DNA from 3 places in the Paucibacter sp. B51 genome. Region 3 is predicted to be linked to each of the others. Evidence: predicted binding sites of a transcription regulator. Region 3 holds the regulator's gene; each other region holds the start of a gene.
What was found. Region 3 encodes FNR, which switches genes on or off when oxygen is low (the NO sensors DNR and NnrR bind a similar motif). Its sites were predicted from a motif close to TTGATNNNNATCAA; they were not measured.

Region 1: the regulator FNR is predicted to act here: its motif matches at 1,365-1,378, upstream of cobA (uroporphyrinogen-III C-methyltransferase).
Region 2: the regulator FNR is predicted to act here: its motif matches at 2,729-2,742, upstream of OOB33_RS12135 (hemerythrin domain-containing protein).

Annotation. Positions count from the first base shown of each region.
Region 1 is NZ_JAPIVN010000001.1:2,946,241-2,950,211, forward strand. Features, by position in the region: gene OOB33_RS12645 (cytochrome D1 domain-containing protein) at 1-956, opposite strand, end outside; gene OOB33_RS12650 (c-type cytochrome) at 953-1,330, opposite strand; gene cobA (uroporphyrinogen-III C-methyltransferase) at 1,452-2,333, shown strand; gene OOB33_RS12660 (Crp/Fnr family transcriptional regulator) at 2,318-3,058, opposite strand; gene OOB33_RS12665 (Crp/Fnr family transcriptional regulator) at 3,229-3,936, opposite strand.
Region 2 is NZ_JAPIVN010000001.1:2,832,886-2,836,856, reverse strand. Features, by position in the region: gene OOB33_RS12145 (hypothetical protein) at 1-420, shown strand, start outside; gene OOB33_RS12140 (methyl-accepting chemotaxis protein) at 439-2,445, opposite strand; gene OOB33_RS12135 (hemerythrin domain-containing protein) at 2,809-3,294, shown strand; gene dinB (DNA polymerase IV) at 3,375-3,971, shown strand, end outside.
Region 3 is NZ_JAPIVN010000001.1:4,575,171-4,579,141, forward strand. Features, by position in the region: gene hemN (oxygen-independent coproporphyrinogen III oxidase) at 1-859, opposite strand, end outside; gene fnr (fumarate/nitrate reduction transcriptional regulator Fnr) at 1,042-1,776, shown strand; gene OOB33_RS19280 (hypothetical protein) at 1,888-2,133, opposite strand; gene OOB33_RS19285 (hypothetical protein) at 2,193-2,447, opposite strand; gene ccoG (cytochrome c oxidase accessory protein CcoG) at 2,484-3,971, opposite strand, start outside.

The DNA.
Region 1 (3,971 bases), 1.6 Mb from region 3:
TCGGGCCGCGCCATCACGAACACCGGCTGGCCGGCCACGGCGATGCGGCCGACCTCCTGCCAGCTCTCGGTATCGACCACCATCACCTCATGCCGGCCGATGGCGGGCAGATAGGCGTGGCGGCCGGCCACCGCCCAGCCGCGCAGATGCGGCATCTTGAACACCGGCAGCGCCTGCTGGCCACGGCCATAGCCGGCCAGGATGCGCTCGACCCGCGGCTCGGCCGCCCAGAGGTCGATCTTGGCCAGGCCGTCCTCGCCGAACAGGCCGGCGATGTAGTGGCGGCCGTCCGGCGTGATCAGCGCGTCATAGGGTTGGCGGCCCACGTCCTTGAACTTCTGCAGCTGCGGCGGCCGGCCGGCGGCGATGCCGCTGAGGTCGGCGATCCAGATCTCGCCCGCGTCGAACAGCGAGAAGATGAAGCGCTGGCCGGGCAGCTCGGCCAGGCCGACCACGCGCGAGCGCTGGCCTGGCGCGTACTCGGCCGGGATGTCGGCCACCTCGGCCAGGGTCACGCTGTCGAAGACCTTGATGCCGCCCGGCTGGTAGTTCTGCGCCGCCACCAGACGGCCGTCCTGCGAGATCGCGCCGCCGATCGAGTTGCCGCTCTGCTGCACCCGGGCGAGCAGGCGCCGGCTGGGCAGATGGACCTTGCTCAGCGCGCCGTCGCGTCCGAACACATAGGCGTGGGCGCCGTCGCGCGAGTAGACCAGGGAGGCGTGCGAGAGATCGCCCAGGCCCTCGATGCGGCCCAGCAGCTCGCGCCGGCTGGTGTTGAGCAGTTGCAGGCTGCCGCTGGCGCGCTCGACCACCAGGCCGAGGTCGCCGGTGCCGACGATGTGCTGCGGGCCAGGCTCGGTCGCAGCAGGGCTGGCGCAGGCGCTCAGCAGCAGGCTCAGCAGAAGACCGGACAGGCCGGCCAGGCAGCGGGTGGGGAGGTGTTTGACGGGTTTCATTTCTGAGCTTCCGTGCCGCTGGCGGCGGGTGTTACGTGCTGCAGCTGGCGGGCCAGCCAGTCGGCCTCGGCGGCGCTGATCATGCTTTTCCAGGGTGGCATCGGCGTGCCCGGCCGGCCGTGAAAGATGGTGGCGGCCACGGCCTCATGGGGCAGCTCGCGCAGCGCCTCGGCGGTCAGCGCGGGGCCCAGGCCGCCCTTCAGCTGCATGCCGTGGCAGGAGCCGCAGTCCTGGCGCAAGATGCGCAGCAGCTGCAGCTGGCGTGCGGCGCGGGGCTCAGCTTCCGCGGACTGGGTTGGCGCGGACCGGACCGGTGCGGTCGGAAGCACGCTCAAAAAACACGTTATCAGCAGGGCTTGCAGGCGGTGGTTCATGCGTCCATGCTCGCCGCTCGCTCGCTGCCTGTCCTTGAACTGCGTCAAGGACCGGGACGCCGGCCCCTGTCCACAATCAAGTCCAGCAGCAGCGGCCTTTCTGCCGATGCCGGAGCCCTCGATGAACGCCAGCCACAGCCACTCCTTGCTCTCCACGCAGCGCGCCCAGGTCACCCTGGTCGGCGCCGGACCCGGCGACCCCGAGCTGCTGACCCTGAAGGCCGCCCGCGCGCTGGCCGAGGCCGATCTGCTGCTCTACGACCACCTGGTCTCGGAGCAGGTTCTGGCCCTGGCCTCGCCGCAAGCCGAGCGTGTCTTCGTCGGCAAGCAGAGCGGCCGCCACCACCTGAGCCAGGCAGCCATCATCACGCTGATGATCGAGCTGGCGCGCGGCGGCCGGCGGGTGCTGCGGTTGAAGGGGGGCGACCCCTATATCTTCGGTCGCGGTGGCGAGGAGGCCGAGGCCCTGGCCGCCGCCGGCATCCGCTTCGAGACCATCCCCGGCATCAGCGCGGCCCAGGCCGCCGCCGCCGCGGCCGGCATCCCGCTGACCCACCGCGACCATGCCGGCACCCTGGTCTATGCCACCGGTCACCTGCGTGCCTGCACGGCCGCGCAGGCCGGAGCGGAGGGGGAAGAAGAAGCGCTGGCGCTGGACTGGGCCATGCTGGCGCGGCCGCAGCAGACCGTGGTCATCTATATGGGCCTGGCTGGCCTGCCGCTGATCAGCCGCCAGCTGATCGCTCACGGCCTGCCGGCGCAGACGCCGGCCGCCCTGGTCGAGAACGCCAGCCTGCCGCAGCAGCGCTGCGTGCGCGGCAGCCTGCAGGCCTTGCCGGACCTGGCCCTGGCGCATGGGCTGAAGTCGCCGACCCTGCTGCTGATCGGCGCGGTCACCGCCTTGCACGAGGTGCTGGCGCCGGCGATGGCGGCGCCGCCCGAGCTCAGCGATGCCGCTGGAATCTGGAGTCAGGCTTCGGCGCGAGACTATTGCAAGGTGTAGCTGGCCAGCTGCTGCGGCTGCAGGATGTGGATGTCGCGGCGCGAGATCTGGATCAGGCCCTCGTCCTCCAGCTCGCGCAGCACGCGCGAGAAGTACTCGGGCGTCAGGCTCAGGCGCGAGGCGATGGTGGCCTTGCTGACCGGCAGCGAGACGGTGTGCGGCTCGCGCCTCGCCGTTGGGCTCGCCGACGGCCGTGCCGCCTGCCGCGCTTGCGGCTCGCCGTCCAGCAAGAAGCCCACCACCCGCTGCATGCCGCTGTGCAGACAGTAGCTCTCGACATCGCGCAGCAGGCCGTGGATGCGCTGCGAGGCATCGGCCAGCAGGCGCAGGGCGAAGCTGGGGTCGCGGCTGATCTGTTCGGTGATGGCGGCCTTGGGGATGCGCAGCAGCAGCGCATCGCTGAGCACCTGGGCGCTGAAAGCCTGGGGCAGATCGTTGAAGAGGGCGGCCTCGCCGACGGTCTGGCCCGGGCCCAGCAGTTCCAGCACCTTCTCGCCGCCCTGGGCCGAGATGGCGAAGAGCTTGAGCTGGCCGGTGACCAGCAGGTGGAAGCTGTCGCAGACCTCGCCGGCACTGAACAGGCTCTGGCCGCGCGCCAGGCGCAGCAGGCTGCAACCCTGGGCCACGATGCGCGCCAGATCCGGCTCGCTGATGCCGCGGAACAGCGGCTGCACCGCCAGATAGCGCGGCAGCTCTTGGGCGGCGGAGATCGTTGTGTGGGACATCGTTGAACCTCGTTGTGGGGCTGAAGAGAAGGACGCAGCGGAGGCGATTCTGTTCAGCCCGGGCCGGGCTCATTTGATGTGCATCAAGCCGCATCTGCCAGTAGTTCCACGGAACTAGTCACCCTAGTTCCATCGGACGATGGCGGTGGCTGGCGCTTGCTGGCGGCGGCTCAGGCCTGCGCCGCGCCGGTGTAGGCGGCGAGCAGGGCGGTGTCGCGGATGTGGATGTCGCGCTTGTCGACCTCGATCAGGCCGGCCGCTTCCAGCTCGTGCAGCACGCGCGAGAAGTACTCCGGGGTCAGGCTCAGGCGCGAGGCGATGGTGGCCTTGCTGACCGGCAGGGAGACGGTGACGAACTCGCCGCTGCTGCCGTCCGCCGCCAGCTGGTCGCGCAGCAGATAGCCGATCACCCGCTGCACGCCGCTGTGCAGGGCATAGGCCTGGACATCGTGGACCAGGCCATGCAGGCGGCGCGAGATGCCGGCCAGCATGCGCAGGGCGAAGCGGCTGTCGTGCTCGATCTCGGTCAGCACCGCCTGCTTGGAGACCGAGAGCAGCAAGGTGTCGCTCAGGGCCTGGGCATTGATGATGTAGGGCCGGCCGGTGAACATCAGCGCCTCGGCGAAGCTGTGGCCGGGGCCGACCAGCTCGATCACCTTTTCCTGGCCCGCCGGCGAGATGGCGAAGAGCTTGACCTGGCCGGTGACGGTGACGTGGAACTCCTCGCAGGGCTGGCCGACGCGGAACACCGCGTCGCCGCGCGTCAGCCGGCGCAGGGTGCAGCCCTCGGCCAGGCGGGCCAGCTCGGGCGCACTGAGGTCGGTGAACAGCGGCAGCACCGAGAGATAACGAGGCAGGTCAAAGGCGCGCATGTCCATGGCGGGGCTCCGGTCTTGGGGGGCTTGAGATGCCG
Region 2 (3,971 bases), 1.7 Mb from region 3:
GCCGCCGAGCCGCCGCTGGCGCCGGGCGACGCCGAGCGCGAGAACCAGAACCAGCAGATCAGCGAGACCCTGGGCCGCGGCCAGGACTGGCTCAGCCCCGACACCCCGGTGCGCCGCAGCGAGGGTGTCGCGCTCGACGGCCAAAGCTGGACCCTGTTCGAGGCCGAGGACAAGAGCTTCACCCGCAAGGTGCTGCTGCGCGCCTGGGTCGACCCCGAGACCGGACGCCCACACCGCATCGACATCCAGGGCCGCTTCGTGATGGTGATCCAGCTGGACGTCAGCTCGCGCTACCAGACCGACGCGCGCGGCCGCAGCCTGGCCCAGAACGTGGCCGGCACCCTCAAGGTGGACACCCTTGGCAAGGGCATGAATCTGCGCTTTGACATCGCTGTCGATTCCTGGGCCGAGCGGCCTTGAGCGGAGCGCTCTCGCAACTCAGGCCGCCAAGAGCTCGCCCTCGGGCAGCTTGAAACGCTCCACCCCGGCCACCAGCTCGCCCGATTCCTGCTGCAGCGCCTGGGCCGAGGCCACGCTGCGCTCGACCAGGGCGACATTGCGCTGGGTCAGTCCGTCCAGCTCCTGCACCGAGGCGCCGACCTGGGCCACGCCCTCGCGCTGCTGAGCCGCGCCGCTGGCGATCTCGGCCAGCAGCTGGTTCATGGCCGCGGCACTGCGGGCAATGCGGGCCATGGTGGCCTCGACCTCGCCCACCTGCTCGCCGCCGGCCTGCACCCGTTCCAGATTGGCCGAGATCAGGCTGCGGATCTCTTTCGAGGCCAGGGCCGAGCGTTGCGCCAGGGCCCGCACCTCGGCCGCCACCACAGCGAAGCCGCGCCCCTCCTCGCCCGCCCGCGCGGCCTCCACCGCAGCATTGAGGGCCAGGATGTTGGTCTGAAAGGCCAGGCTGTCGATCAGGCCGGTGATGTCGGCCATGCGGCCCGAGGCCTGCTCGATGCCGGCGATGCTGTGCCGCAGGCGCTGCACCTGGGCGCTGCCCTGCTGGGCCAGATCGGCATTGCCGGTGGCCATGCCGGCGGCATCGCCCGCGTGTTCGGCCGTCTGCCGCACGGTGACGGCGATCTGCTCCATGGCCGAGGCGGAAGTCTGCAAGCTGGCGGCGCTTTGCTCGGTGCGCCGCGCCAGCTCCACCGCGCCCTGGGCCATATCGGCGCTGGCCTGCAAGATGGCGCCCGAACCATCGCGCACGCCGGCGACGATGTGGCAGAGCGAGGCCTGCATATCGTGCAAGGTGTGCATCAGGCGCGCGGCCTCGTCGCAGCCCCAGGGCTCGGGGCGGGTGCGCAGATCACCGGCCGTCATGGCCAGCATGTGGCGGCGCAGCTCCTTGAGCCCGCCGTCCATGACCAGGAAAAAGCAGTGAAAGAGGTAGGCCGCCAGGGCCAGGCAACACAGCGTGGCCACGCCCAGCCACAGGCGCAGGGTCAGGAGATGCGTCTCGCGCTCGGCCAGCAGGCCATCCAGGGCCCGCAAGCCCTGCTCGGCCAGGCCCAGGGCCTGCTGCAAGGCGGCATGGCCCTGGCGATAGGCCTGCTCGGCCGTGCGCGTGCCCAGCAAACGGGTGGGGTCGCCGACCTCGCTGCGGTAGGCCGCCACGGCGTCGAGGGCCTCGACCGGCACCGCCTGCTTGAGCGAAGGCCGGGCGCGCGCGGCACGCTGCAGATCGCTGCGCACGGCCTGCAGGCCGTTCTGCACGCCAGCATCCCAGACGGCATAACGGCGCAATTGCTCGGGCGTGTAAAAGCCCTTGGCCAGGCCGAAGGTCGACCAGCCCCAGAGCTGGCCCAGGTCATCGGCCAGGCGCGGCAGATTGAGCACCAGGGCATCGACCAGGTAGAAGCCGTCCAGCTCGGCATCGAGCACCAGGCGCGAGTTGTCGCCGATGCCTTGCAGCAGCTCGACCACCGCGGCCGCCACCGGGCCAAACACCGTGCGCCCCTGCTCATCCACGCCCTGTGGTGCCTGCGCTGTCTGCGCCCAGGCCGTCTGCAAAGCCTGGAGGCGAGGCGCCAGGCCCAGGGCCGCCAAGTCCTCCCGGCTGCCTTGCGCCAAGCGGGCGAGAGCCTCATCGACACGGCGCCGGCCGCTGGCCAGATCGGCCTCGGCCGGCGGGTGGCCGCCCAGCAGGGCGCGCGTGGCGTTGCGCACCTCCAGCAGGCTCAGCAGCAGGGGCTGGGCCTGGGCCATCAGGCGCACGCCGGCGCGCTCCTTGCGCACAGTCTCCAGCGCCTCCTGCTGCGCCTGCCAGAAACTCAGGCTCAGCAGCAGGATGGGCAGGCCGAAGGCCAGGCTGATGCAAGCGGCCTTGAGCCGGAAGCTCAGGCGCCGGAACAGGCGCACGCCCAGGGCCCAGACGCCGTGGTGGCGAAAGAAATCCAGCGTGGGGCGCCGCAGCGCCTCCGGCTCGATGGAGCGGTCGATCATGATGTGCATTCCCTCGTTCATGGCTGGCCTGCAAGCACCGGCGCTCGGGTGAGGCCGTGTCTGCGTGTGAGCGATTCCGTCTCTGGCTGGGATGGCTGGAGAGGGTCCGCTTCTTGGCGTTGGCTAGTAGAGGCGCATTCTTGGCGCCTGGCCGGGCCCCGAAAGCCCGAGCAGGGCGGGCTCTGCCGGCCATCTTCACAATCGCCATCGACGCATGATCCGAACGGATCAGGACAAGCCGGAAAACGGGCGATATGCAAGCCAGGCCATACGCCGCTCGCACTTGATCTGCCACAAGCCCGGCCCAAACGGGCGACGCGGCCATGCCCGGCGCGCAGGCAAATGCGCTACCCTTGCGCTCCTATGAGCACCACCCTTGCATGGACCGACGCCCTGGTCCTGAACCAGCCCCAGATCGATCAGACCCACCAGGAGTTCGTCGCCCTGCTCAATGAGCTGGGCGAAGCCCTGGCCCAGCCCGAGCCCGATCCCCTGCCCCTGTATGCACGCCTGCTGAGCCATACCGAGGCGCATTTCGCCATGGAAGAGGGCTGGATGGCGGCCACCGGCTTTGCCGCCGACAACTGCCACAGCAAGCAGCACGCCATGGTGCTGGACGTGATGCGCCAGGTGCTGGCCCACACCCATGCCCATGCCGACCTGGAACCCATGCGCAATCTGCTGCCCGAGCTGGTGAACTGGTTTCCGGCCCACGCCGACATGATGGACGCGGCCCTGGTCTTCCACATGAGCCAGGTCGGCTACGACCCGCTCAGCGGTGCCATCGCCCAGCCCCTGGCCACCGAAGCCAGCGGCATCAGCTCCTGCGGCAGCCAGGGTTGCAGCTGAACCAAGCGCCTGAAGAAAAGCTGGATAAAAAACCAGCCCACTGACAGCGCTTGTCAGCAGGCCGCGCCACAATGGCGGCCATGTCCGAGCGCCTCGTAACGTCCTCCACGGCCCTGCCCGATCGCCTGATCGCGCATCTGGACATGGACGCCTTTTATGCCTCGGTCGAGCTGTTGCGCTACCCCGATCTGAAAGGCCAGGCCGTGGTGATCGGCGGGCGCCGCATGCACGAGCCGCGCACCTTGGCCGATGGCACGCGCGAGTATTCACGCCTGCGCGACTACACCGGCCGCGGCGTCATCACCACCTCCACCTACGCGGCGCGCGACCTGGGCGTGTTCTCGGGCATGGGCATGATGAAGGCCGCCCTGAGGGCGCCCGATGCCATCCTGCTGCCCACCGATTTCGAGGCCTACCGGCATTACTCGCGCCTGTTCAAGGCAGCGGTGGCCGAAATCGCGCCGGTGATCGAGGACCGCGGCATCGACGAGATCTACATCGACCTGGGCGAGGTACCCGGCATCCGCGAGCCGGTGGGTTTTGACCCCCTGGGCGGCGTGCGGGCAGTGGCGCGCGAGATCAAGAACTCGGTGCTGCGCGCCACCGGCCTGACCTGCTCGATCGGCATCACGCCCAACAAGCTGCTCTCCAAGATCGCCTCCGAGATGGACAAGCCC
Region 3 (3,971 bases):
TGATGCGGCGCTGCGGCTTGAAACGCTGCGGCAGATGGGCATAGCCGTAAAGCGCGATGCGGTCGGGCTTGAGCGCCCCCACCTGCTCGATGGTGCGAGCAAAGGACTCGGGTGTTTGCAGCGGCAGACCGTAGATCAGGTCCACATTGGTGGATTCAAATCCCAGCGAGCGGGCAGAGACCATCAAGGCCTCAACACTTTCGTAGCTCTGCTGGCGATGCACGGCCTTCTGTACCTCGGGGTCAAAGTCCTGCACGCCAAAGCTCAGACGGTTAAAGCCCAGCTGACGCAGATGAGCCAGGCGCTCGACGCTGACCGTGCGCGGATCCACTTCAATCGACACCTCGGCGCCCGGCGCCAGGCGGAAGCGCTCCAGCATGGCCTGCATCAGCTGGCTCAGCTCCGCGTCGCTCAGGAAGGTCGGAGAACCGCCACCCAAATGCAGCTGCGAGACCGCCGCGCCCCGGCCCAGGTGCTCCAGGGTCAGGTCCATCTCGGTCACCAAGGCCTGCAGGTACTCGGTGGCACGATCATGGTGCTTGGTGATGACCTTGTTGCAGGCGCAGTAATAGCAGACCGATTCGCAGAACGGAATGTGGACATAGAGCGACAGCGGCGTGTTGCCGCCCACCTGCGAACCGCCCGCGCGTTGCGCCAGCGCCTGCTGGTATTGCTCGATGGTGAAGGCTTCGACGAAGCGATCGGCCGTGGGGTACGAGGTGTAGCGAGGCCCGGATACATCGAAGCGTCGCAAGAGCGCTTCGTTGATTTGTGCGGCTGCGGGCGCACCCGCCGCAGCGCCGCTAGCAGGCTTTGTCTCAGGTTGCCGAGGGCCTCGGTCTTGAATGTTCTGTACCATGGGCCGCACTTTGCCAAGGCTTTGGCGAGCCGACTTGACAAGGATCAAGCTCGGCGCGCATTGTCGACCCAACAATGCACCCATGTTTGAGGTGCATCATGCTCATGTCCGTGAAAAATCTGGAAGTCCCGCAGCCCCAGTCTGCTCCGCCTGCTGCCTGCGAATCCCTTAAAAAGCACACGATGAATGCCACCGTCCCTATCAAGTTTGAGCCGCTGAAGGTCGCCTGCTCCAGTTGCAATTTGCGCGAGCTGTGCCTGCCGGTGGGCTTATCCTCCGGCGACCTGGATCAGCTGGACCAGCTGGTGGCCACCCGCCGCAGCGTGGCTCGAGGTGACACCCTGTTTCGCAGCGGCGACGAGTTCCAGTCGCTCTACGCCGTGCGCACGGGCTTCTTCAAAACCTGCGTGTCCTCGGAAGATGGTCGCGACCAGGTCACCGGCTTCCAGATGGCCGGCGAATTGCTGGGCCTCGACGGCATCAGCACCGACCGCCACAGCTGTGACGCTGTCGCACTGGAAGACTCCCAGGTCTGCGTGATCCCCTTCGAACAGCTCGAAGAGTTGTCGCGCGAGTTCACCGATCTGCAGCGCCAGTTCCACAAGATCATGAGCCGCGAGATCGTGCGCGACCACGGTGTGATGCTGCTGCTAGGCAGCATGCGGGCCGAAGAACGCCTGGCCGCCTTCCTGCTCAACCTTACTCAGCGTCTGCAAGCCCGCGGCTTCTCCGCCGCCGCCCTGGTGCTGCGCATGACGCGCGAGGAAATTGGCAGCTATCTGGGCCTGAAGCTGGAGACCGTCAGCCGCACCTTCTCCAAATTCCAGGAAGAAGGCCTGCTGGAGGTGAAGCAACGGCACCTGCGCATCCTCGACCAGGCCGGCCTGCAAAAGCTGGTCAACAACAGCAACTGCTGAGATCAACGCGCCCGCGGCACGGGCGGCGCAGTCAAACAAAAAGGCCTTCGTGTGAACGAAGGCCTTTTTGTTTGGCGCCACCACGCCGGGCGGGCGAATCGCATTGCGGGATCAACGCGGCCAGCCGCGCGGGTGGGCGTCCTCGGGCAAATCAGGCAAGGTGGCCAGCATGACGCTGACACTGGCTGCCAGGCTGATGACCAACCAAAAGATCATGAAGCTGACGGTATAGACCGCCTGACGCGACCAATCCAGGCGCTCGGCGCCAAACCAGCTCAGATCACTGGGGTCGACGACCGCAAACACCAGAGCCTCCATCACCCCGGCCATGAAAAAGGATGGCCAAGCCACTGCCATGGCCCAGCGGCTGCTTTGCTTGGGAACTGCCGATGCGGACGGATCAGCCGCGTCCATGATCACTGCCCGCCAGTGGCTGCATGGTTGCGCGCTTCACGCGCAGGAACCAGGGCCTTGCTACCGCTGGCCTTGTTGGCCACCACCTTGTCCTCCAGCACGGGGTCGGGATTGTTGATGGCCAAGCTCAGAGTGATGAAGCTGGCCACAATCACCAGCGCCGGGCCGCCAACCACCAGCCACATCATCGGCGTGCGCCACCAGCCAGCGGCCTTGGGGGCCGCCGTGCCATTTTCAGGCTTGAAATTCTGGCTCATGCGTCTCGTCTCCTGTGTGTGTGGGCCAAGCTTGGTTCAGCGCGGCACGATGAAGGTTGATTTTTCATGCACGACGGTCGCACCGCTGCTGGCGCCGTCGAGGCTGCGCAGCTGGAACTCGATCGCGTGCGAGCCCTTGCGATCCTGCGCCGCGCGGGCCGCTGTCTCGGGCGGCACCCGCACCGACAGCGTCAGCCAGCGCGCCTCGGCCGGTGCAACACTGAGCTCAGCCACCTGCTCCAGTTTGATGCCCTCCATGCCGATGACCGTCACCTGATAACGGTGATTCTGTTCGGTGGCGTTCATGACCTGCAATCGGTAGAGGTTCTCGACATAGCCATCCTCCACCACGCGGGCAAGCACACCACGGTCACGCACCACATCGAGCTTGACGGGGCTGCGCAGGAACAAGAGGCTGGCCAGCAAGGCGGTGCACAACACGAACAAAACCACGGTGTAGATCACCACACGCGGGCGGAACAAGCGGCGCAGCTTTTGCGCCGGGCTCAGGTGTTGCTGCAAGCCGTTTTGAGTGTCGTAGCGGATCAGGCCACGCGGGTAGTTCATCTTGTCCATGACGCCATCACAGACGTCGATGCAGGCGGCACAGCCGATGCACTCATACTGCAAGCCCTTGCGGATGTCGATGCCTGTGGGGCAAACCTGGACACACAGGGTGCAGTCGATGCACGACCCCAGTCCCGCGGCCTTGACTTCGTCCACGCTGGCCTTCTTGCTGCGGGAGCCGCGCGGTTCGCCGCGCTCGGCGTCGTAGCTGATGATCAATGTGTCCTTGTCGAACATGGCGCTCTGGAAGCGCGCGTAGGGGCACATGTATTTGCAGACCTGCTCACGCATGAAGCCCGCGAAGCCGTAGGTCGCAAAGGCGTAGAACAGCACCCAGAACCATTCCCAAGGGCCAAAGCTGAGAGTGAACGCCTCAGCCCACAAGGACTTGATCGGGGTGAAATAGCCGACAAAAGTGAAGCCAGTCCAGAGCGCGACGGCGATCCACACCAGTTGCTTGCCGCCCTTGCGCCACAGCTTGTTGAAACCCCAAGGCGAGGCATCCAGCTTCATGCGCGCCTGGCGGTCACCCTCGAACTGCCGCTCGATCCACAAGAAAATTTCGGTGTAGACCGTCTGCGGGCAGGCATAGCCGCACCACAGCCGCCCGGCCACGGCGGTGAACAGGAACAGGGCATAAGCCGAGATCAGCAGCAGCCCGGTCAGGTAAATGAAATCCTGCGGGTAAAGGACCAGGCCAAAAATGTAAAAACGCCGGCTGGCGAGCTCGAAGAGCACCGCCTGCCGGTCGTTCCAAAGCAGCCAGGGCAGACCGTAAAACAGGATCTGCGTGAACCAGACCAGCGCCCAACGCCAGGAGGCGAAGAGGCCGGACACGGCACGGGGGTAGATCTTCTTCTGCGCTGCGTAGAGCGAGACGATTTCTACCACCGCATCCTCGCCATCCGCCGGCTTGGCGGCTGGCGCAGGAGCGATGGCCGGTCCGACGCGGGGCGC